DNA from 4 places in the Nonomuraea mangrovi genome. Region 2 is predicted to be linked to each of the others. Evidence: riboswitches for the same ligand, from Rfam matches in the RefSeq annotation. Region 2 holds a riboswitch; each other region holds the start of a gene.
The links. A riboswitch is a leader RNA that binds a small molecule or an ion and turns the genes downstream of it on or off. The one in region 2 is predicted to bind cyclic di-AMP.
Positions count from the first base shown of each region.

Region 1: it holds a riboswitch for cyclic di-AMP, as region 2 does, so the genes downstream of both, ACFSKW_RS05625 (D-alanyl-D-alanine carboxypeptidase family protein) here and ACFSKW_RS24550 (C40 family peptidase) in region 2, are expected to answer to the same signal.
Region 3: it holds a riboswitch for cyclic di-AMP, as region 2 does, so the genes downstream of both, ACFSKW_RS30450 (hypothetical protein) here and ACFSKW_RS24550 (C40 family peptidase) in region 2, are expected to answer to the same signal.
Region 4: it holds a riboswitch for cyclic di-AMP, as region 2 does, so the genes downstream of both, ACFSKW_RS23365 (CHAP domain-containing protein) here and ACFSKW_RS24550 (C40 family peptidase) in region 2, are expected to answer to the same signal.

Region 1 is NZ_JBHUFV010000007.1:29,772-35,515, forward strand. Features, by position in the region: gene ACFSKW_RS05615 (SDR family NAD(P)-dependent oxidoreductase) at 1-542, opposite strand, end outside; gene ACFSKW_RS05620 (class I SAM-dependent methyltransferase) at 682-1,413, shown strand; gene ACFSKW_RS05625 (D-alanyl-D-alanine carboxypeptidase family protein) at 1,429-2,346, opposite strand; cyclic di-AMP (ydaO/yuaA leader) riboswitch at 2,360-2,502, opposite strand; gene ACFSKW_RS05630 (TetR family transcriptional regulator) at 2,812-3,435, opposite strand; gene ACFSKW_RS05635 (alpha/beta fold hydrolase) at 3,637-4,851, shown strand; gene ACFSKW_RS05640 (ABC transporter permease) at 4,949-5,744, opposite strand, start outside.
Region 2 is NZ_JBHUFV010000035.1:121,611-127,354, forward strand. Features, by position in the region: gene ACFSKW_RS24535 (RDD family protein) at 351-848, opposite strand; gene ACFSKW_RS24540 (RDD family protein) at 945-2,291, opposite strand; gene ACFSKW_RS24545 (amino-acid N-acetyltransferase) at 2,378-2,947, opposite strand; cyclic di-AMP (ydaO/yuaA leader) riboswitch at 3,223-3,371, shown strand; gene ACFSKW_RS24550 (C40 family peptidase) at 3,377-4,420, shown strand; gene ACFSKW_RS24555 (LuxR C-terminal-related transcriptional regulator) at 4,480-4,695, opposite strand; gene ACFSKW_RS24560 (winged helix-turn-helix transcriptional regulator) at 4,907-5,326, opposite strand; gene ACFSKW_RS24565 (NADP-dependent oxidoreductase) at 5,414-5,744, shown strand, end outside.
Region 3 is NZ_JBHUFV010000047.1:85,387-91,130, reverse strand. Features, by position in the region: gene ACFSKW_RS30465 (hypothetical protein) at 1-704, shown strand, start outside; gene ACFSKW_RS30460 (roadblock/LC7 domain-containing protein) at 734-1,105, shown strand; gene ACFSKW_RS30455 (hypothetical protein) at 1,129-1,500, shown strand; cyclic di-AMP (ydaO/yuaA leader) riboswitch at 1,818-1,952, shown strand; gene ACFSKW_RS30450 (hypothetical protein) at 2,108-2,956, shown strand; gene ACFSKW_RS30445 (alpha/beta fold hydrolase) at 2,998-3,870, shown strand; gene ACFSKW_RS30440 (hypothetical protein) at 3,827-4,585, opposite strand; gene ACFSKW_RS30435 (winged helix-turn-helix transcriptional regulator) at 4,680-5,039, opposite strand; gene ACFSKW_RS30430 (NAD(P)-dependent oxidoreductase) at 5,094-5,696, shown strand; gene ACFSKW_RS30425 (DUF4032 domain-containing protein) at 5,690-5,744, opposite strand, start outside.
Region 4 is NZ_JBHUFV010000033.1:1,070,187-1,075,930, reverse strand. Features, by position in the region: gene ACFSKW_RS23380 (aldo/keto reductase) at 1-772, shown strand, start outside; gene ACFSKW_RS23375 (Gfo/Idh/MocA family protein) at 864-1,823, shown strand; gene ACFSKW_RS23370 (tetratricopeptide repeat protein) at 1,804-2,244, opposite strand; cyclic di-AMP (ydaO/yuaA leader) riboswitch at 2,375-2,509, shown strand; gene ACFSKW_RS23365 (CHAP domain-containing protein) at 2,525-3,232, shown strand; gene ACFSKW_RS23360 (DMT family transporter) at 3,779-4,777, opposite strand; gene ACFSKW_RS23355 (hypothetical protein) at 5,685-5,744, opposite strand, start outside.

The sequences.
Region 1 (5,744 bases), on a different contig from region 2:
CGGCTGGGCTCGACGATCATCACGCGGATCCCGAACGGCGCCACCTCCCCTGCCAGGGCCTCGGACCAGCCTTCGAGGGCGAACTTCGACGCGGAGTACGCCGACACGCCGGGGAACGACATGCGCCCGCCCTGGCTGCTCATCTGCACGATCGTCCCCGTGCCCCTGCCCCGCATCGCCGGCAGCGCCGCTCGGACGAGGGCTGCGGGGCCGAACAGGTGCAGCTCCATCAGCTCGCGCAACCGCGAGTCACTGACCTCCTCAACCGCTCCCACCACGGCCCGGCCCGCGTTGTTGACCAGCACGTCCACCTGCCCGAAGCGGTCGAGCGTGCCCTGCACGAGGTCCGCGGCCGCGGCGACGTCGCGGGCGTCGAACTTCGCGATCAGGAAGGTGTCCGGGTACGCGGCCTCCAGGTCGGCCACGCTCTCGGGCCGGCGCACCGCCGCCACCACGTTGTCGCCCGCCGCGAGCGCCGACTCCGCCAGTGCGCGCCCGAAACCGCGGGACGCGCCGGTGATGATCCAGGTCTGTGTCGTCATGGCGAGAACGCTATGGTTTCGAGCGCGCTCGAACGCAAACCCGCGCGACCACGAACACTGAGACGTCGTCGTGGTGAGCGGGTGGCGAGACGCCGGAAATGATGTCGCCGGGCATTCGGCTGACGCGTAAGGTGCGGGCGTGCATCCTGCTGATTTCTATACAGGCATCGTCGCCGAGTTATACGGGCCGCTGAAGTCCGTGGCCCAAGATCCAGAGCCCTACGCGGCGTTCGTCCAAGAGGCTGGTTCCCCGGCTCTGGAGCTGGGGTGCGGGGACGGCGATCCATTGCTCGACCTGCGTCGGCGCGGCCTCGACGTCGAGGGTGTCGACTCCTCGGCGGACATGCTGCAGCGGTGCCGTCACCGGGCGCGGAAGCAAGGCGTCGATGTCGTCGTCTACCACCAGCGCATGGAGGCGCTCGATCTGCCACGCCGCTACCGTGCGATCTTTCTTGCCGGGCCGACTTTCAACCTGCTCCCCGACGACTCCATCGCTCTGGCCGCCCTTCACCGCATCCGCGACCATCTCGCCGTGGGCGGCACCGCCCTGGTGCCGCTGTTCGTCCCATCGCCCACACCTGCCGAACGGATCGGCCGGGTGCGCACCGCTACAGCGGACGACGGTGCAGAGTTGCGGGTCTCGGTGGTGTCCGAGGAGCGTAGCGATTCCGCGCGGACGCAGACGACGGTGTTGCGCTACGAGCGGTGCCGCGACGGCGAGAGCACCGTCGTGGACCGCCCCTGGGTACTGCACTGGTACACCCGCTCAGGATTCGAGAGCCTTGCCGCAGCCGCCGGCCTGATCGCGGTCTCGGTCCTGGAGTCGCCAGGCGCCTCCGACCTGCAATTCCAGCTGCAGGCCGCCGGTTAAGCTGCTGTCGAGTTGTCAGGGTTGCCTGCTGGTCGCCGCCCAGTCGAGGAGCGCCTGAGCGGTCTCGAAGCGGCGGCTGGAGCTGCTCTCTCCCAGAAGCACGCCGACCAGCTGACGGCCGTCCCGGTCGGCGGCGAAGGCGAGGGTGTAGCCCGCGGCGCGCGTGAATCCGGTCTTCAGGCCGATGGTGCCCGGCGTGCGGAGGAGGCGATTCGTGTTCCGCCAGGAGTAGGCGCGGTGCTCCGCCGTCTCAGGGATCGAGCGGTGCCGGGTGGAGCCGACCTTCTTGATCAACTGGTTGTTCAGCGCCGCCTGGGCGAGCCGCACCTGGTCGCGTGCGGTGGAGTAGCCGCCGCCCTTGGCGGGCATCCCGTCGACGTTGACGTACAGTGTGTCCTTCATGGCGAGCTCGCGGGCGTTGGCGTTCATCTTCGCCGTGAACGCGTCGACACCAGGCCCGTACGTGCGGGCGAGCGCGTGGGCGGCGTCCGCGCCGGAGGGCAGCATCAGGGCGTACAGCAGGTCCTCCACGGTGAGCCGGTCACCGGCGCGCAGGTACGCCACCGAGGCGCCGCCCCTCGACGCGTAACGCACGTCCTTGGCGGTGACCTCGACCACGTCGGTCGGCTTGGCCTGCTTCAACACGGTGTAGGCGGTCATCACCTTGGTAATGCTGGCCACCGGGACCCGAAGATCGGCCTTCTTGCTGAAGTAGACCTTGCCGGTCTTGGCGTCGATCACATGGGCGGCACGGCCGAGCACCGCGGGGGCGTCAGCGGAGGGGGCGGGAACGTGGGCACGGGGAGCCGGTGAAACGACCGAACCGGCCGGTGGGGCGGCCTGTGCGACAGGGGCGACGGCGGTCACGGCGCCTGCGGTGATGGCGACGCCGAGCAGCGCGCGGCCCAGCCGGTTCTTGAGGTACGTGGGCATGAAGGGGTTGTGCTCCTAGCTTCCATGCCGCCTACCGGGTTAGCTGACGGGTTCGGGCTGGGAAGTGCCCTACGGACGCGGCTGAGCCGGCGTTCGATTCACCCCAAGGGAAGTGGGTCCCCGGTTCCGTGGATACGGATTCGGCGGCCGAGTGTCGTCCTGCGGATGAGCCTCAGGAGACGCGCGGTCCGGGCAATGCAATGGCAACGGACGAGTCGACGGCTCGCTGCACAATGCACTAAAAATAGCCAAACTGCACAAAAGGGGCAAATACTCCACACTCGCTCCCGCCCGATCCGCTACGCGTCGGCGATCGACCCCCAGCCGTCGTTCCAGATGTTGTCCCAGTCGGCCTTCACGATGAGCTTGTACGCGCGGTGATCGCAGCACCGAGCCGGCAAGGTGCGACACCGACCGCCAGCAGGCGGAACCGGCTCGATCCGCGCCCCAGCCGCGTCCGTTGACTCAGCGTCCCCGGTCATGTCGGAGCGGGGACGGTTCGAGGTCGAGCGCGAGGTGGAGTTGGCGCGTCCACCAGCGCAGCTGCGCGGTCGGGTCGCTCGCCGCGACGCCGGTGAGGCCGGCGCTGCGGCGGAAGGCACTCCCGTAGAGAGGCTCCATCGCCATCGCTTGGTGGAGGGCCGCGACCGCGAGCCGCGTGTCCTCGGTCGAAGCCGCGGACGGCCGAAGCCTGTGGAGTGCGTCGACAACCGGGTTCAGCATCCCGTCGCCATGCTCTCGCCAGCCCGCAGCATGCAGCGCGACCGCCAGCTCGCCGTAGCCCTGCCGGTACAGACCTGCGAGTGACTCGACGAGCTCCAGGAGGTCGGCGCCCTGCTCCAGCCACGACGAGAGAACGTCCTGCACAGCGGCTCTCAGTTGGCGTCCACCGTGTCGAAGCAGTTCGCGCAGCAGGTTGTCGCGGCTCTGGAAGTGGTGTGTCACGCCGGCGTCGGTCATGCCGACCCGGGCGGCGACGGCACGCACCTGGACCGCCGCGACGCCTCCGTCGGCGAGCAGCGCTGCCGCGGCGTCGAGGATCAGCCGGCGAGCCTCTTCAGGCGGTCTTCGTGTACGGCGTGTCCCCACGACTCCAACCTTACCTTGACCGGCCAAGGCAGCGGGTCGTATCGTACCTTGACAGCTCAAGGTAAGGGGTGCGGACATGCCTGTGGTCGACCTCACGACGTCGCGAGGGAACGAGGTTCCGGCCTCCCGTGAGGGCCTCGCTCGACGATTCGGTGCCGTCCCTGGCGGCAGGCGCCGGGACGAGCCGGGCTCCGACCAGCGATGACCGAAGTCACCCTCGCCCGAGGAGACGTGACGCTGCGAGGCACGGCCACCGGCATCGGTCCGACCGTCATCCTGCTCCACGCCGGAGCCGAACGTCGCGGTGTGTGGACGCCGGTCGCGGCGGCGCTCGCCCTGTCCGGGCTCCGGACCGTGGCCTTCGACCTGCGCGGTCACGGCGACAGCTCGGGACGGGCAACGACGCTGCGGGCCATCGAGCAGGACGTGACCGCGATGATCTGCCGAGAGCCGGCACCGGTCGTCGTGGTCGGCGCCTCCCTCGGCGGGCTGGCCGCCATCGCGGCCCTCGCCGACCCACGCGCGGCACGACATGTCGCCGGGTTGGTGCTCGTCGACGTCGTACCCGATCCCGATCCCGATCGGGTTCGCGCCTGGCTCGATGCCCGTGGCCTCCGCCACATCCACGCCGAGCTCGTCGAGGACATCCTCGAACGCGGTCCCGAGCTTCTGGCGACAGCCGCGAAGATCGAGCTGCCGATCCTGCTCGTTCGTGGCGGGCCGCGCTCACCGCTCATCGACGCTGAGGTGGAGCGCTTCCGCGCCGCCAACCCTGCGGTCACGGTCTCTCAGGTGCCTGCCGCAGGTCACCTGGTAGCTCGTGATGCTCCCGATGAGCTCGCCCGCATCGTCGCGGACCGCGCGTCGACGTGGCTCGCCACCGGGACGACCGCCCGTCGTGCCTTCGCGCTGCAACGCTCGCTGGGCGCCGACCGGCTCGACCACCCAGGTGGAACGCTGCTCGCCCACCTGCACAGGGTGCACGCCCTCACCGTGGCGTGGTCCGCCGCGCCACGTACCCAGCTGGCCGCCATCTGCCACGCGACCTACGGCACCGACGGGTTCCCGCACGCGCTCATGGCGACGACGGAGCGGCGACGGCTCGAACGCGTCATCGGGTCCGATGCCGAGTCGCTCGTCTATCTCTATGGCGCCTGTAACCGATCCCACACCTACCGCGACCTCGGGCGCCAACCGCTTCCCGTCCGTGATCGCTTCACCGGCGACATCACGCCGATCCATGAGGCCGACCTCGTCGACTTCGCCGTGCTCACCATCGCCAACGAGCTCGACGTCGCCCGCTTCGCTCGTCTTCCACGCACGGCCCTGAACGAGATCCGCCGCCTCGTGGCCGCGCTCGCCGCCTACGCGCCCGTCGAAGCCGCGCGGGCGCTCGACGACGGCGCCCTCGCATGACCATCGAACAGCCATGGACGCTCGCCGACCCGCCGGGGCTGTCCGGCGTTCGTGCCGGCGACGACCTTGTGGCTCCTCGGCGGCGGCGATCCCCTGCCTAGCCCGTGGTGAGATCGCGGCGGCGCATGCCGTACAGACCGAGGGCCGTCAGCGCCGCGGCGAGTGCGACCAGGACCACCGTGGCCACCGGGGCGAACGCCCCCAACGGGTGCCAGGGAAGGTGGGACAGCACCGACGTGTTCACCAGCCATCCCTGCACCCCCCAGTAGGGCCCCAGGATCTGGACGAACGCGCTGTACACGAGCACGACCCAGGCCGCGCTGATGGCCCGCGGGGCGAGCCCGAGCAGCGCGGCGGGTACGGCGAGCAGCACCAGCACCTCCGGGATGCGGAGCAGGCATGCCCGGACGACCTCGCCCGCGAGGGCGGGGTCGCCGCTCGACGCGGCGGCGCCGGCGCCGAGCGCGAGACCGTACACCGCCAGCAGGACGACCAGGGCGAGCGCGGAGACCAGCAGGGACGACCCGAGCCACGTCGATCTGCCGGTCGGCCCGGCCAGCACTGGACCGAGACGGCCGCGCACCTCCTCCGCCCGGAGCCGGAGAACCGACAGGACCGCGAAGACGCCGGTGTAGAGGGACCCGGTGAACACCATGAGGCTGAGCCAGGCCCGCCCGAAGTCCGCCCCGGCGAAGATGGGGAGAGCGGTGGTCGACATTCCACCGGTCATGCCGCCCAGGACGAGTCCCACGGTGACGAACGCGGCTCCCCACCAGCCGATGGCCCCCTGCTGGAGCCTCAGCGCGAGCGTGAACGGCGAGCGCAGCCACGAAGGCGCCGTGGCCCGGCCGGGACGTGGGGCCACGAAGGCGGCAGCGAGATCTCTGCGGCTC
Region 2 (5,744 bases):
CCAAACATATACCCGGAAAGGCGACGAGACAATTCAGCGCTTCGCGGATTCCCTGACTACTGGGTCAGATCCGGTTCCCGGCGGACCCGTCCTGTTTGGACGGCGCCCGGCGGCTCATTCCGCTCCACTCCGCCTCATGGGGTTTGTGGGAGACGCGCCCTTTATGCACAAGCCGCTCGGCGACGGGCGCGGCGCGGCTGTTGTCGACTCTCCGACCCGACGATAGCGCCCCCAAAGAGGGCGACCACCAGGCGGGGTGTGCCACCTAGCCTAATGCCAGTCTCTCCAGAGTTCTTACCCGATCGCCCGGAAAATCCTGAAAAATCGGCGTCTGGGGGTAGATGCACACTTCAGTGAGGGTCTTTGATCACCAAGGAACCCGCCCATCTGTCGTGCAACCCCCGTTGCAAGGGCTTGTCGATCAAGATAGACAGCCCGACGGCGAACACCAGGATTCCCACTACGACATTGACTCCCGGAATCTCCGCCAGGGCGATGGGCCCGGGATAGAGGATCGCGCGTTTCGCAAGGTCCCCCGGCGACAGCCGGCGGCCCGGCGCGGGCTCCAGCCTAATCTTCATGATCGCCTTCCCGAAGGTACGGCGGCGCCGGTAATGAGCCAGGCAGTCATAGCCCGCATAAGCCAACCCGACGACGAGCCAGGCGAACAAGCCGGGCAACCAGTCGCCGTACACCTCGAGAAGCCCTACAGTTCGCAACAAACCCCAGGCCGCGATGAACAGAATGTAATAGAAGACCCCGATGACGAGGGCCTCAATGCTTCGCGCGACGAGCCGTTCCCACCAATCAGCCGGTACGGCCCGCACTCCCGGCGGCGGCGCGACCATAAGGCCCATTCTGTACGCCCGCCGACGGCGATTACAGGGCCAAGACGCGAAAACGGGGGCCGGCGTCCAGCCGGCCCCCGTTTTTTAAGTGTCCGCTTACTTGATCTTCACGACCACGGTTCCGCCGACCTTGTCGGCGAAGGTCTGCTGCAGCGGCTTGTCCCAGAGCTGGGAAGCGGCGTTGACACCGATCGCGGCGAACGAGAGAAGACCGCCCACCACCGGCACCACCTGAAGAATGACGCCGCCCCAGGTGACACCCGCCCGCTTGAGCGCGGCATCGCCGGACAGTCCGCCCGGAGTCAGAGCACCGCCAACCGGGACGATCTTGATGCCCATGACCATCTTGCCCAGCGTCTGCCCCTTGGCCTTGGTCATCAGGTACTCGTAGCCAACGTAGAACAGCGTCGCCAGGACCGCCGCAATCGCCGACGCCGCGAACCCGCTCAGCCCGCTCGTCGCACCGGTGCTGAGGTTGTAGCTGGCCACGAAGAAGATGGCGAGGATGAGACCCAGCACGAACCAGAAGATCCCGAAGATCACACCGTCGACGATGCGGGCGACCAGGCGCTGCCACCACTCGGCGAGCGGGGCGGGCGCGCCGGGCGGCTGCACCCCTGCCGGCGCCCCGTAGGGCTGGCCGTAGCCGGGCTGCCCGTACGCGGGCTGCTGCTGGCCGTAGCCGGGCTGGGCGTAGGGCTGCTGCTGGCCGTACGGGGACTGCTGGCCGTAGCCGGGCTGCGACTGGCCCTGCTGGCCGTAGTCGGGCTGACCGTAGGAAGGCTGCTGGCCCGAGGACGGCTGCTGCTGCCCGTAGCCGGGCTGCTGGCCGTAACCAGGCTGCTGCTGCCCATAGCCGGGCTGCTGCTGGCCGTGGCCGGGCTGGCCGTACTCGGGCGGCTGGCCCGAGGATGCCTGCTGACCGTAGCCCTGCTGCTGCCCGTAGTCGGGCTGACCGTAGGAAGGCTGCTGGCCCGAGGACGGCTGCTGCTGCCCATAGCCGGGCTGCTGACCGTAGGAGGGCTGCTGCTGCCCATAGCCGGGCTGCTGCTGGCCGTAGTCAGGCTGGCCGTAGGGCTGCTGCCCCGAGGAAGGGGCCTGCTGCCCGTAGCCGGGCTGCTGGCCGTAGGAGGGCTGCTGCTGGCCGTAGCCGGGCTGCTGACCCGAGGACGCGGCCTGCTGGCCGTAGCCCTGCTGCTGGCCGTAGCCGGGCTGGCTGTAGCCCTGCTGACCATAGCCCTGCTGCTGCTGGCCGTAGCCCTGCTGCTGGCCGTAGTCGGGCTGGCCCTGGGACGGCTGACCGTAGCCGCCGCCTTCATGGCGGTAGCCCACGATCGTCACGTCAGGATCGGGCTGCTCGCCCGGGCGTCCTGCGTTCTGCTGACCGTATCCGGAATTGTCATCAGGTTGATCCTGCGGATACGGCGGCTGTCCGGTGCTCACCGTGTCACCTCGCTTCGATGGCGCATGTGGCACATGTCAGGACACATGCTTGCTGTTGCCCAACGTATCGACATGAGTATCAACAATCACCTTTCCTCTTGGTCAACGCCATAGTCAACTGCTTCCAGATGGAGCAGCATCCTGGTGTTGCCAAGGGTGTTGGGCTTGACATGCTCCAGATCCAGAAACTCGGCCACACCCTCGTCGTAGGAGGCCAGCAACTCGGCGTAGACCTCGGGTGACACCGGTGTTCCCTGGATCGGGACGAAGCCGTGCCGGGCGAAGAAGTCGACCTCGAACGTCAGGCAGAAGACCCTGCGGAGCCCCAGGTCACGGGCCGTTCCCACCAGCGCGGTAACAATACGGTGACCGATGCCTGAACCTTTGACGGCGGGGTCGACCGCGACCGTGCGAATTTCGGCGAGGTCCTCCCAGAGCACATGGAGCGCGCCGCAGCCGACGACCTGGCCGCCGCGCTCGGCGACCCAGAACTCCTGGACGTCCTCGTACAGCGTGACCGTGGCCTTTTCCAGCAGCTTGCGGCCCGCGCCCGCGTAGATGTCGACCAGGCGCCTGATCGACCTGACGTCCGGCGTGCGGGCTCGCCGTACGACGATCTCGGTGTCCTGCATTGTGCGCTCGACGACCTGCTCCATGGCCCTTCAGCGTACCTAGCTCGTTTCGGCCCACCCTTAACTACCGTCACATGACGCACTGTAGCGAGGCGGGCACGCTATGCATCTCTGCACGACAAACCCGACAAACCTTCGCGAAACTCAGTAAAGGCTTTGCAATCCCCTGGTCGATCGGGCTTTTGCGTGATCTGCCCGTGATCCTTTGGATGCGCATCCTCTACTGGATTGGCAGTTCTGGTTGAGCACGAACCTTGCTTGCACTAGTGTCCACCGACGATGTCCCCCACGCGGCCAGGCGTGGAGACACGCCTAATCCCCCACAAGGGGAGCCGGGGACCCGCCGGCGGCCGCCCAGCCGTCAAGGGGTGAATCCGAGCTCGGGCTCGGTAGGGCTGCTCCGGCCCGAACCCGTCAGCTAACCCGGTCGGCGACTACGAGAGGAGCTGGTTGGTGAAGCGCAGGCGCATCCGCGAAGGGGAGTCGGCGGGCGAGCACGCCCGCCCCCACGAACCCGGTTCCCGCCGGAAGCGGTTCGCGATCCTGGGCGCCGCGATGGCCGTTCTGGTCCTCACCACGCCTCTCGGCTCGGCCATGGCCGACCCCAAGCCGTCGCTCAGGGAGCTCTCCAAGCAGGTCGAGAAGCTCCACAACGACATCGAGACGCTCACCGAGCAGTACAACGGGCAGCGCGAGAAGCTCAAGAGCGTCAAGAAGTCCGCGGACAACGCCAAGAAGATCCTGGCCACCAGCGAAGCCGATCTGGCAGCCAAGCGCGCCAGGGCCACCCTCCTGGCCGAGAGCACCTACATGTCCGGCGGTTTCACCGACGGCCTCGCCTTCGCCAACGCGACCGATCCCGGCGCCTTCCTCGACGCCGCCGCCACCTCCTTCGCCATCAACCAGCAGCAGGGCCAGGAGGTCAAGGAGCTCGCCGAGTCCATCGCCGCCGCGGAGAAGGCCAGGGCGACGGCCAAGACGCGCCTGGCGGAGGTCCAGAAGCTCGTCGACGACCTCGGCGGCAAGCGGGACAAGATCACCTCGATGGTGGCCAAGGTCGAGAGCAGCCTGTTCAGGCGGGCGATCGGTGAGGCGGGACGGCCCGGCACCCGCGCCACCAAGGTCAACCTGCCGATCATCGGCAGCGGCAAGGCGGCGGAGGCCGCACGCTGGGCGCTGACGCAGCAGCTCAAGCCGTACGTGTGGGGGGCCGAAGGTCCCGGCTCCTACGACTGCTCGGGGCTGGTCATGGCCGCCTACCAGCGCGTCGGCATCAGCCTGCCGCACTACACCGGCGACCAGTGGACCGCGGGCACGCACATCACGCGCGAGGAGCTGCGCCCGGGTGACCTGGTCTTCTTCTACAGCGACCTGCACCACGTGGGCATCTACATCGGCGGCGGGATGATGGTGCACGCGCCCCAGACCGGCGACGTCGTCCGGATCGCCACGATCGGCAACAGGCCCTTCGCGGGAGCCGTCCGCATCGCCGACTAGCCGGGAGCCGCTCGCGCCGGAACCGGATGGAGGCCGTACGCGAGACGCAACCGCGCCGGCTAGATGAGTCTTCGGCGCGCCGCCCAGGCCACCGCCTCGATCGCCGTGGCGACGCCGATCCTGTCGCAGATGACCCGCAGGCGGCGGCGGACCGTGCGACCGCTGATCTCCAGCGTCCTGCCCACGCGGTCGACCGTGACGCCCTTGGCCAACTCCGCCAGGAGTTCCAGGTCGTCCTGGCTCAGCACGACTCCGTCGTCGGTGAGCACATCCATCGGGAGCCCTCCCCCCAACAGCACAACTCGGCGACGTCTCGGCCCGAGCAAGCTGCTCGTCTCGCAGACGGTAAACGCATACGGGAAAGGTCGTCAAGGTCGATTCGTGCGGCGCTTGACGGCGGCTATTGACTTGATCGTTTCTATATGAAGAACTCGCATGGCGTGTGGTGCGTAGAACGGTCCACAACCGCCTAACAGGAAACTGTCCTTATCCGGAATTTCGCCCCGATTGTTCGCCGTCCCGTTGGGCGTCATAGTGTTCGCGGGCGAGCTCGACATCCTCGATGTGGCTCTCGGCCCATTCCTTGATCGCCGCCATGAGTGGCAGCAGGCTCGTTCCGAGTGGCGTCAGCCGATAATCGACCCGCACCGGCACCGAGGCGGTCACCGTTCTGGAGGCCAGGCCGTCCCTTTCCAGTCCGCGAAGCGTCTGGGTCAGCATCTTCTGACTCACACCCGCCACCGTCCTGGCGAGATCGCTGTAACGCAGCGGCCCATTGGCGAGAGCCGTGAGCACCAGACTGACCCATTTGTCACTAAGCGCGTCGAGCAGCTTCCTTGAAGGGCACTGCGCGATATAGGCGTCATAAGCCTGCTTGGCCTCGGCGCGGCGCTCGGCCGCCGTCATGGTCGCCAACGGGGCTCCTTCGGGTGGGTTACGCACTTCCAGGTGCCTTCTTACCAGAAGAGAGCAGCTCTCCCTAGGGTCGGCGGCATGACGACAATGCGTGCGCTCATCGGCGGTTCAGGCTCGCCCGAGCTCATCGAGGCTCCGATCCCTCAGGCGGGCAGCGGCCAGGTGCGAATCAAGGTGGCGGCGGCGGGGGTGAACCTGTTCGACCTCGCGGTCGCGGCGGGAACCCTCGTCGACTACGGCGTCGCCCGCAGGCTCGCCTCCTACGGGCTCGGCTTCGACGCGGCAGGCGTGATCGACCAGGTCGGCGAGGACGTGGCCTTCACGCCCGGCCAGGAGGTGATCGCCCTCGTCGGCCGGCTGGAGCTGCCGACCAAGGCGCAGGCGGAGTACGTGGTGGTCGACGCCCACG
Region 3 (5,744 bases), on a different contig from region 2:
TCACCTACATGGAGTGCGCGGACACACCGAGGGCCGAGGACGTGCTGATCGCCAGCGGCAGGGTCTCGGCTCCCGCGCTGCGCAGGGCCCAGCGAGAGGGCGGCGGCGCGCGCCTGGTCGAGGACGGCATGGTCACCAAGGGCGAGCTGCAGCACTGCGTGCTCGGCGCGGTGCTCGACGCGGCCTACTTCCTGTTGCCCGTCACCGGGACCAGGCCCAAGTTCCGGCCGGGGGAGCGGCACTGGCTGGGCTCCCACTGGTACTTCGAGGTCGAGGAGATCGTCCGCGAGTGCGGGCGGAGGAGGGCTCAGTTGACGGGGATCTGGCCGTCGGCCGACGTGGACACAGCGCCCGTGGCGCCGGTCAGGCGGCTGCCCGGCCATCGCGTCGTGCTGAACGACCTGCAGTGGGAGATCCTCGTCCACGCCGACCGCGCGGCCACCCCACTGGAACTGGCGATGAAGCTCGGCAGACCCGGTTACGCGACGCTGCTGGCCGTACGCCGCCTTGCCGCGGCGGGGCTGCTCGCACGTTCGGAGGGCATGCCGCCGCCGCTGCCCAGGCGGCTCGGCCGGGACGAGGAGTCGCGGCCGCGGCCCGACCCCGACGCTCCTGCCCTGCCACTCGGGCCCGTGGTGACCGCGGACCCGACCGACATCAACCTGCTGATCCGGCTGAAGAAGGCGCTGGAGGAGCTGTCGTGAGGTTCCCCTCACTCAGAAGGAGGCCACCGGTGGAGCTGCGGGACGAGGTGCTGAGAGAGATGGTGCTCCTGCGTGAACGCACTCCCGACGTCAGCGGGAGCATCGCCTGCAGCGTGGACGGGCTGACCATCGCCAGCGACCTGACGGGCGGCAACGTCGAGCAGACGGCGGCGCTCTCGGCGGCCCTCCTCGCGCTCAGCAAGCGCATGGCCATCCTGGCAGGCAAGGGCGCCCTGGAGGAAACCCTCATCTCGGGCACCGCGGGCTTCGCCGCCTTCTACGCGGCCGGCCCCACGATCGTCCTCACAGTCCTGGCCGACCCTGGCACCAACCTGGGGCTGCTGCGGCTGGAGGGTCGCAAGACGGCGGCGAGTGTTGCCGCCATCGCATCGCGAAAGTGACTCACATCCACACGGAGGAATGCATGGCGAGCATGGACGTCTCCCTCAAGGAGATGATGGCGATCGACGGCGCTCTCGGCGCCGTCGTGGTCGACTACGGCAGCGGCATGGCCCTGGGCGCCCTGGGCGGCTCCAAGGACCTGGACCTGCAGGTGGCCGCCGCGGGCAACACCGAGGTCGTCAAGGCCAAGATGCGCACGATGGACTCCCTCGGCCTCAAGGACACCATCGAGGACATTCTCATCACGCTGACCGGCCAGTACCACATCATCAGGCCGATGACCGGCAGGGGCGGCAAGGGACTGTTCCTTTACCTCGCGCTGGACCGCGGCAGGGCGAACCTGGCGATGGCGCGGCACCAGCTGCGCTCGATCGAGGAGAAGCTCGAGGTCTGACGGACCGCGCCCCGTGTCCGCGGCGCGGCGGACACGGGGCGTGCCGTACGGCCTGGGCCGCGCCCCTCGCGCCGTGCCGAATCCGGCGTTCGACCATGACTCTTCCATGATTTTTGACTTCTGATCGATTTACCATGCCGGACCCCGTGAAACCCGTTGTTTCGCAGGGGTTTTCGTGTCTTCTGGGCCTGTCGATTCGTGACGATAAAAGGTAGATCTTCTTTCCGATTCATGGCTTTGCTTTTGCCTTTGGGGTGGTTTGCGCCTAGAGTCCATTGCGTTACCGACCGGTGACGTGCCCTTCACAAGGAAGAGCAGGCTGGTCGGCGCCGAATCCCGCGAACGCGGGAACCGGGGACCCATCTCTTTGGGGTGAATCCGGCCCAGTGCCGGTAGGGCATCTCCACGCCCGAACCCGTCAGCTAACCCGGTAGGCGAGATGGAGAGGACCACACTCGTGTACTACCACCCCCCAAACTGAGCGGCGCTTTCCCCCGCTTCTTCGCGCTCTCCTTTGCGTAGCGACTGTTAGGCCCATGCCCGGCTACGCCTTTGCCTGATCTTCATTCGAGCGCGGATTGCCCATTCCCTCGCACAAAGGACTTTCATGACCCGCCGCTTTGGCATGCGCGTTTCCGCCCTGCTCGTCACCACCGCCCTCGCCGTAGGCACCGGTGCCGCCGCCGCTCTCGCCGAGCCCTCCGGGCCCGACATCAGCCAGGTCACCCAGCAGCGGACCCTCCTCCAGGGGTCCACCACCGCCTCCTACTACTGGGACGACGCCTCCGGCCGCGCCGGTGACACCGGCCTGCCCGCCAGTGGCATTCCGATGCGCAAGGGTCTGATCGCCAGCCCGAGCTGGCCCCTCATGACCGAGGGCTACGTCGTCTACAAGGGCAAGAAGGCCCCCTTCTTCGTCGGCGACCGCGGTCCCGGCAACCCCTCGAACAACGGCATCATGCTCGACCTCGACGCCAAGACCTTCGCCGAGCTCACCGGCGGCAGGTTCAACTCCGACACGCTGGGCGTGGACGGCATCGGCGGCGAGGGGCACATCAAGATCCAGTACGTCATCACCAAGTGGGGCAACGGCGTGGGCAAGAAGAACCACCCCGTCGCCTTCTCCACCGGTGCGTGGAGCCGTAAGGACAGGAACCCGGCCAAGCCGCCGGTCGACCTCCTCGCCCTCGCCAAGGCGAAGAAGGCCGAGGAGGCCAAGAAGGCCGAGGCCAAGCGGATCGCCGCGGTGAAGGCCGAGGAAGAGGCGCAGGGCGGCGCGTCCGTCCAGCCCGCCTCGTTCGACACGGGCGCCGCCACCACCACCGCCGCCCGTACCGAGACCACGGACGAGAACGGCCACACCGGTACCGCTCTCGCCCTCATCGGCGGTCTGGCGATCGTCGGTGGCGTCGGCTACCTGGGCCGCGGCCACCTGCGCAAGGTCGTCTCCCGCTAGGCCCTTGCCGCCACGCGAAACAGAATGGGATTCTGTTTCGCATGACGCTCAAGGCGCATGCCAACGGTATCGAGATCGCCTACGACACCTTCGGCACCCCCCGTGACAGGCCCCTCCTGCTGATCATGGGACTCGGATCCCAGCTGGTCCACTGGGACGACGAGTTCTGCGAACTGCTCGCCGGGAGGGGCCACCACGTCGTCAGGTACGACAACCGCGACGTGGGGCTCTCCACCCATTTCTCCGAGGAGGGCGTGCCCGACCTCACCCCGGGCGCGGCGGCGCCCTACCTGCTGAGCGACATGGCCGACGACGCGGCCGGCCTGATGGACGCCCTCGGCTGGCCCGCGGCCCACGTGCTGGGCGTCTCGATGGGCGGCATGATCGCTCAGGCGCTCGCCATCGCGCATCCCGGCAGGGTGCTCACGCTCACCTCCATCATGTCGACCCCCAGCCCCGACGCGGGGCCGCCCACCCCCGAGGCGACGGCCGCGCTGTTCTCCGCTCCCGCTCCCGACCGGCAGGCCGCGATCGAGCGGGCCCTGGAGGTCTGGACCGTGATCGGCTCACCCGGTTACGAGCTCGACCGCGAGCGGATCGCGAAGCTCGCGGGCCTGGCCTACGACCGCGACTACGATCCCGCGGGGACCACCAGGCAGCTGGCCGCCATCCTGGCCTCGGGCGACCGTACCGAGGGGTTGGGCCGCCTGCGGATGCCCGCCCTGGTGGTCCACGGCGAGGCCGACGTGCTGGTGCAGGTCTCCGGCGGCAGGGCCACGGCCGCCGCGATCCCCGGCGCGCGGCTGATGACCTTCCCCGGCATGGGCCACGATCTGCCCCGCCCGCTGTGGGAGCAGATCATGGACGCCGTCACAGATCTTCAAGAGCGCTCTTCAGTCGCCGCAGCAGACTGAGGTCGGCCGGCTCGTGCCGCACCTCGGTGCCGGGGGGCTTGGCGACGCGCTTGGGCAGCCCTCGCTCGCGACGGGGCTTCACCAGCAGGTCGGCCGCCGCCAGCTCCCGTACGGCGAGCAGCACGGTGTACGCCGTCGTGTCCAGCCGCCTGGCGAGCTGGAGCGGCGTCGCGCTGCCGTCGGCGTGGACCAGGACCTCCCACTGGCGGTCGGTGAGCGTGACGCGCTCGCCCGGCAGGCGGGGGACGGGCACCACGGGCGCGGCGTCGAGCTCGTCCGAGGGCCAGACGTCGTCCAGCTCCGTGCTCCTGCGCCCGCACTCGGCGATGAGCTCGTCGACCTCGAAGTGCCAGTGCGGGCCCAGCCAGTGGCGCTCGCTCGGCTGGAACTTGGGCCTGGTGTTGTCGATCCCGAACAGCACGAGCGCGGCGTCGAGCACGACCCTGCGCAGATGCTCGGCCAGCTCCTCGCGCGTCAGCAGGCCCTCGCCGAACAGCGGCTCACCGCCCTCGCGGCGCGCCACGGCCCTGTCCAGGTCGGCGGGGGTCACCCGGCCGCCGCCGGTGAGCAGCTCCTCGATGCCAGGCGTCTCGGCGCTCTCCATGTAGGTCACCTTGCCCTCGAGCAGGTAGACCACGCCCGCCCTGCCCACGCGCAGGGCGCCGGACGAGCACACTCCCGCCAGCCCGGCGAGGAGGCTCTCCAGCGGACGCACCGAGCCAGGCTATGAAGGCTCGAGCCGGACCGGAAGAGACCGGTGATGGATATCTTCATCCCGGGCGGAGAAAAGCTGCCCCGGGTAGGAGAGATCACCGTGCGTGGTCGGCGGCCTCCCTGCTGCTGAGAATCCTGCCGATGTTGCTCTCCGCCCACCGGGCGACCGCGGCGACCGGCTGGTGCAGCGAGTGGCCCAGATCGGTGAGCGTGTACTCCACCTTGGGCGGCACCTCGGCGTAGACCTTCCTGGTCAGCAGTCCGTCGTACTCCATGGCGCGCAGCGTCTGGGTCAGCACCTTCGGGGTCACGCCGCCGATGCGGTCGCGCAACTCCGTGAAACGCATCGAGCCCTTGGCGAGGCTCAACAGCACGAGCACCGACCATTTGTCGCCGATGCGGTCGAGAACCAGCCGGGTCGGGCAGTTCGCGTCGAAGGCATCGCCAGTATCCATGAGGTACCTATAGCACGATGAAGTAACCAGTATCAAATGGATACTATTGAGGGCATGAAGATCCTACTTTTCGGCGCGACCGGCATGATCGGTCAGCGCATCGCCGCTGAGCTGGGCGATCGCGGTCACGAGGTCACCGGCGTGAGCAGGTCGGGCCCGGTCAAGGGCGACGTCACACAGACCGGAGAACTCGCCAAGGGGTATGACGTGGTGATCTCCGCGATCGCGCCGCCACGCGACGGCTCGGAGCCCGAGGCGCCCTTCCTCGCCGCCACCAGGGCCCTGATCGACGGCGTCCGCGAGGCGGGCGTCAGGCGGCTGATCACCGTCGGCGGCGCGGGCGGCCTCGAGGTGGCGCCCGGCCTCGACCTCGTCGACACCCCCGACTTCCCGGAGATCTACAAGAAGGAGTCGCTCTCCCAGCGGGCGGCTCTCGCGCTCTACCGGGAGGTCGCCGACCTCGACTGGACCTACGTCGCCCCCGCCGCGGTGATCGAGCCGGGCGAGCGGACCGGCTCCTTCCGCGTCGGCGGCGACCAACTGCTCACCGACGAGCAGGGCAACAGCTCCATCAGCGCCGAGGACTACGCCGTCGCCATCGCCGACGAAGTGGAGAAGGCCGAGCACGTGCGGCGCAGGTTCACCGTCGGCTACTGAGGATCGTCGGGCAGCAGCGCCTTCTCGTCGGGCTTGTGCACCAGGACG
Region 4 (5,744 bases), on a different contig from region 2:
CGGCGTCTGGCAGGTGCCCGACGACGAGGCGGAACGGGCCGTGTCAGCCGCGATCGAGGCCGGCTACACCAGCGTCGACACGGCCAAGCTGTACTACAACGAGGAGGGCGTCGGCCGCGCGATCGCCGGCTCGAGCGTGCCTCGCGAGAAACTGTTCATCGCCACCAAGCTGTGGAACAACGAGCACGACAGGGCCGAGGCCGCCTTCGAGACGAGCCTGTCGAAGCTCGGCCTCGACTACCTCGACCTGTATCTCATCCACTGGCCCGTCCCTTCCCAGGACAAGTACGTCGAGGCGTGGCAGTCGCTGGAGCGGCTCTACAGGGCGGGCAGGGTCAGGGCGATCGGCGTCTCGAACTTCACGATCGAGACCCTCGAGCGGCTCATGAACGAGACGGAGATCGTCCCCTCGATCAACCAGATCGAGCTGCACCCCCACTTCCCTCAGGCGGAGCTGCGCGCCTTTCACGAGGCCAACGGCATCCTGACAGAGGCGTGGAGCCCGCTCGGCCAGGGCAGGGGGCTGCTCGACGACCCCGCGCTGGCCACGCTGGGCCACAAGCACGGCAAGTCGCCAGCCCAGATCGTGCTGCGCTGGCACATCCAGCTCGGCAACGTGGTGATCCCCAAGTCGGTCACCCCCTCGCGGATCAGGGAGAACATCGACGTGTTCGACTTCACCCTCGACGCCGAGGACATGGCGGCGATCGGCGCGCTGAACAGGGGCACGCGCCTCGGTCCCGACCCCGCCACCTTCGACTGGATGGGCTGACCCGCCCGTCGGCCACGGCCTGCGCCCCGGGCGCGGGCCGTACGCGTGTCCGGGGTGATGGGAAGATCGATCACCGATAGAGAGGACTCTCATGCGTGACTTGGGTTGGGGAATCGCGGCCACGGGCGGGATCGCCAGGACGGTCGGCGCGGTCATCGCCGCGGAGCCCGGCATGCGGGTCGCCGCCGTGGGCTCCCGCGACCAGGGCAGGGCCGCCGAGCTGGCGGCGACGCTGGGGGCCGAGTCGGCCTACGGCTCCTACGCGCAGCTGTGCCAGGACCCGGCGGTGGACGTGGTCTACGTGGCAACCCCGCACGCCCAGCACCTGGAGGTGGCCGAGGCGGCCATCGCGGCGGGCAAGGCCGTGCTGTGTGAGAAACCTCTCACGGCGAGCCTGGCCGACGCCGAGCGGATGGTGGACCTGGCCAGGCAGGCCGGCGTGTTCCTCATGGAAGCGATGTGGATGCGCTTCAACCCGCTGATCAGAGGGCTGCTGACCGAGGAGCGGTTCGGGGCGCTGCGCTCGGTGCAGGCGTCGTTCGGGTTCGTCATGCCGTACGAGGAGCGGCATCGGCTGTGGGATCCCGCGCTGGGCGGCGGAGTCCTGCTGGACCTGGGGATCTACCCGTTCGGGCTGGCGCAGCTGCTGCTCGGCGAGCCGGCTGAGACGCATCTCACAGGATCGCTCGGCCCCTCGGGCGTCGACGCCGAGGTGGGGGCGCTGCTGACCTACGAGGGCGGGGCGCGGGCGCTGCTCGACACGTCCCTGCTCAGCCCGCTGGCCAACACCGCGACCGTGGTCGGGACGGAGCTGCGGGCCGACATCGCCGCGCCGTTCTGGGCGCCGCAGCGGATCCTGCTCTCAGGGCCCGGCGTCGAGCCCGAGGAACTCGTTCTTGACCCGGCCATGAACGGCTACGCCGAAGAGGTGCGCGAGGTACGGCTGGCACTGGCCGAGGGCAGGACGGAGAGCGCGATCATGCCGTTGGAGGAGAGTCTGGCGATGATGCGGATGCTGGAGGACGCGCGGATCAGGCTAGGCGCTCGCTAGCGCGGGCGGCGGCCTCCTCGTGCCCCGACCCCGCGGCCATGAGGAAGTGGGCGCGGGCCCGCTCCGGCCTGCCCTCCCTGTCCTCGAGCAGGCCCAGGTTGAACATGGCGCGCGGGGCCGCTTCCGGGTGGCCCGATTCGACAGCCTTGGTGTACCACCGGCGCGCGACCTCGGTGTTGCCGCAGCAGTCCTCCAGGACGCCGAGGTTGAACTGCGCCCTGGGTGTGGCGGCCCTGCCGTACCAGTGGCGAGCCTCGTCGAGATGGCCGCTCTCGTCCTCGATCAGCGCCAGGTTGAAGGCCGCCCGCTGGGCGGCCGCGGGATGACCCGATTCGATCGCCAGGAGATACCATCGCCGGGCTTCGTCCGGACGGTGTCCGTCTTCCCGCAGCCCCCTGTTGAACAGGTCCTGTGGCGACATGTCCTGACCGTAGATGATCGACGGACCTTTATCAATTTGTAAGCTACTTGCCTCATGTATTACCTTAGGCTCACTCAAGGCATATACCGGGCAATCCGGACATTGCCAGACATTGCAATCATCACAGGTTCACCTGTGACCGCTGAATCCGCACCACGCGGAACCGGGGACCCAATCTCTCTGGGGTGAATCGGCACATCGTGCCGTAGGGCAGCTTCGCGTCCGAACCCGTCAGCTAACCCGGTAAGCGGCAGGAAGCTAGCAAGGAGTTCCCCTTCACATGGCAAAGCACAGCCGTAGCCGTGCCCCCAAGCTCAACTACGCGCATGCCGCGCTGGGCGCAGTCGTCATCGCCGGCGCGCTCGTACCCACCCAGATCGCGCAGGCCGACAAGCTCCCGCTTGCCGACAGCCCCCGGGTAGCCGCCCTCGCAGGCGCGCCCAAGGAGGACGCGGCCAGGGTCAGCGCCGCCGGCAAGGCTCAGACGAAGGCCATGCCGAGCGCTGCCGCGGTTCTGGCCGAGGCCAAGAAGCAGATCGGTATCAAGGAGAACGCCGCGGGCGGCGGCACCAAGTTCCAGAACTGGTACGTCAACTCGCAGCGCGCCAGGGAGACCGTCGCCAGGGACGGCGGCAGCGTCACCGCCTACGCCAACGCCGCGTGGTGCGCGATGTTCGTCTCCTGGGTCGGCGAGCAGACCGGCGCCCGTCCGCAGGTCGGCTGGGACGCCTACACCGTAACTCACGCCAAGTGGTTCAAGGCCAACAAGCGCTGGGGCCAGACCCCCAAGCCCGGAGCGGTCGTCTTCTTCTCCTGGAGCGGCAGCAAGAGCCTCGACGACATCAACCACGTCGGTTTCGTCGAGAAGGGCAACGGCGACGGCACGATCTCCACGATCGAGGGCAACACCGGCAACGGCGTCGTCGAGCAGCGCGTCCGTCCCACGTCGCAGGTCGTCGGCTACGGCTACCCCACCTACTCGGGCTGACGATTCCGCCGCACTCCCCCGGCCCTGTTGCCAGGTCGGCCCGATGATCGAACCACGACTCATCGGGCACGTCTCCTGGTAACGGGGGCCCACCACGGGACCCGGGGCGGCCGCCGTCAGGGCCTCGCCACGCAGGGCGCCTTGGCTCTCCCGCTTTCCAGCGGCCGGCCCCCTCCCCCACCTTCTTCCGACCACACGTGTCCTCCCCCGGCCTCCCCTCGACGGCACGGACCGCACGTGTCGTGTCCTTCCCCGGCCCTCCCCCCGACGGCACGAACCGCACGTGCCGTGTCCTCCCACGGCCTTCCCCCCGACGACACGCGTCCGGTCGCGGTGGGTCCAGGACACCTTCCCCTCCCGTCTCCGGCTGCCCCTGACCGGCGTCTCCGGCCAGGTCCCCCCTCCGTCGAACCCCTTTCGATGCGGTCCAGCGGCGCGCCGCGTCCGTCGCGGCCACCGCGTCGCCGATCCAGGCGTCCCGGCGCTCACGAGCGTCGAGTCAAAGGACCGTCGAGCCAGAGGAACGTCACGCCAGAGGACATCGCGTCAGAGGAAAACGGCGCGGCCGAACCGGGTCTCAGCCGGTCTTCCCCCTGTGGTGGGCAGCCGGACGACCCTGAGCACGCCGATGAGGATCAGGGCGAACCCGACGACCTGGCCGAGCGGCGGCCATGTGCCGCGTGCCGCGTAGACGTAGGCGAACCCGGCCACGGTCTCGACGTTGATGAGCATGCCCGCGGCCGTGGGCGACAGCCGGGCCGAGGCGACGTTCCACAGGCCCGTGGCCGCCCATGACACCACGACACCCAGCACGAGCACGGCGACGACGAACGCGGCCAGGTCCGGACTCTCCCCGGACGGGCCGGAAACGGGCGACAGTTCGCCCGACAGCGCGGCCACAGGAAGGCCGGCCAGCGTGACGACCCCCGTGCCGAGGCCGATCACCGTGGACCAGCCCCCGCCCGGCACCTCGGGGTGGCGGCTCAGGAAGCGCGCGTTGGCCAGCCCGTACCAGGTCCACAGGAGGACGGCGCCCACGGCGGCCAGCAGGCCGAGCACCTTCAGCCCGAGCGGCCGGTCCTCGGTGGGGGCGGCCCCACCCAGCTCCAGCGCGTTCACCACGGTCAGGCCGATCGCCACGAGCGTCACCGGCATGACGAGCGAGCGCCACCGGTAGGCCCCCGACAGCGCGTTGCCGAGCAGTGCCACGGTGACGGGGATGCAGCCGATCACGATGTCGGTGACCGGCGCGCCGACCAGCTCGATGCCGACGACGAGCAGCAGGTAGTACAGGACGTTGCCCGTCAGCGCGAACGCCAGGGCCACCCGCCAGTGCCGCCGCAGCAGGCGCCACAGAACACGCCCGCCGAAGGCGAAGAGCACCAGGGAGACCAGGCCGTAGGCCAGGTACCTGCCGACCGTCACGGCCACCGGGCTCCAGCCGGGCAGCAGCACCGGTATCAGGAAGGCCAGGCCCCAGATGAGGCCGGCCACCGTGCCGGCGGCGGAACCCACGGACTGTTCCCGCCGGGTGAGACCTCCCATGCGCTCCCCTCCTTCCCCTCTTCCGCTACCCGGGTCAGCGGATGGCCGCCCCCCTGCGGCGGGGGGCCACGCCGAGTCGCACGGCGGACCACGCCAAACCGCACGGCGGACGCCATCCCAAACCGCACGGCGCATGCCACGCCAAACCGCACGGCGGGCACCACGCCAAGCCGCACGGCGGACGCCACGCCGGGCCTCGGCTCACTCGTCCGGGCTCACGCCCTGTGCGGCGGCGATCACGCCGTGGACGGCCTCGCCGATCCGCGCGGCTGAATCGGCGGGGTCGGCCAGGTCGGGCCTGCCCGCGTCGAGCCAGGCGATGACCGCTTCCAGGGTGGGGGTGTGTAGCAGGCGCGACGCCCACGAACGCCATGGGCCCGGCGGGATGCGTTCGGCCAGGTTTCGCTCGGCGACCTCGCGGGAGGCCGCCGTGAGGCCGTGGACGAGGTCGCGGATGGGCGCTGTGGCTGCCTGCCGACCCCAACCGACGGCAGGCGCTCGTCGCCGACCCCTCCCTCATCGACCCAGCCGTGGAGGAGAGCCTGCGCGCGCGGCCAGGGCAGCGGCATCCCCCGCTACGCCCGCACCGACCTCGACATCGAAGGCGTACGCGTACGCGGGGGAGAACCGGTGCTCCTGGACACCGGCGCGGCCAGCCACGACGCGACGGTGTCCGAGGGCCCGGCCCGGACCGCACCGCGCCGCACATTCGGCCACGGCCCGCGCCACTGCATCGGAGCGCCCTGGCGCGGATCGAGCTGCAGGTGCTCTTCTCCCAGCTCACTGCCCGTTTCCCCGCTACGGCGACTGCGGGGGTGGAGGAGCTGAGGGAACAACGTCCTGAGCGGCGAACTGACCGAAGTGCCGGTGCGGTGGTGACCTGCCTGCCGCGGCGGCAGGCGGGGCGTCATCGATGGCGCAGCCGATGGATCTGGGCTTCGAGCCATGCCATGGATCGCTCGACCTG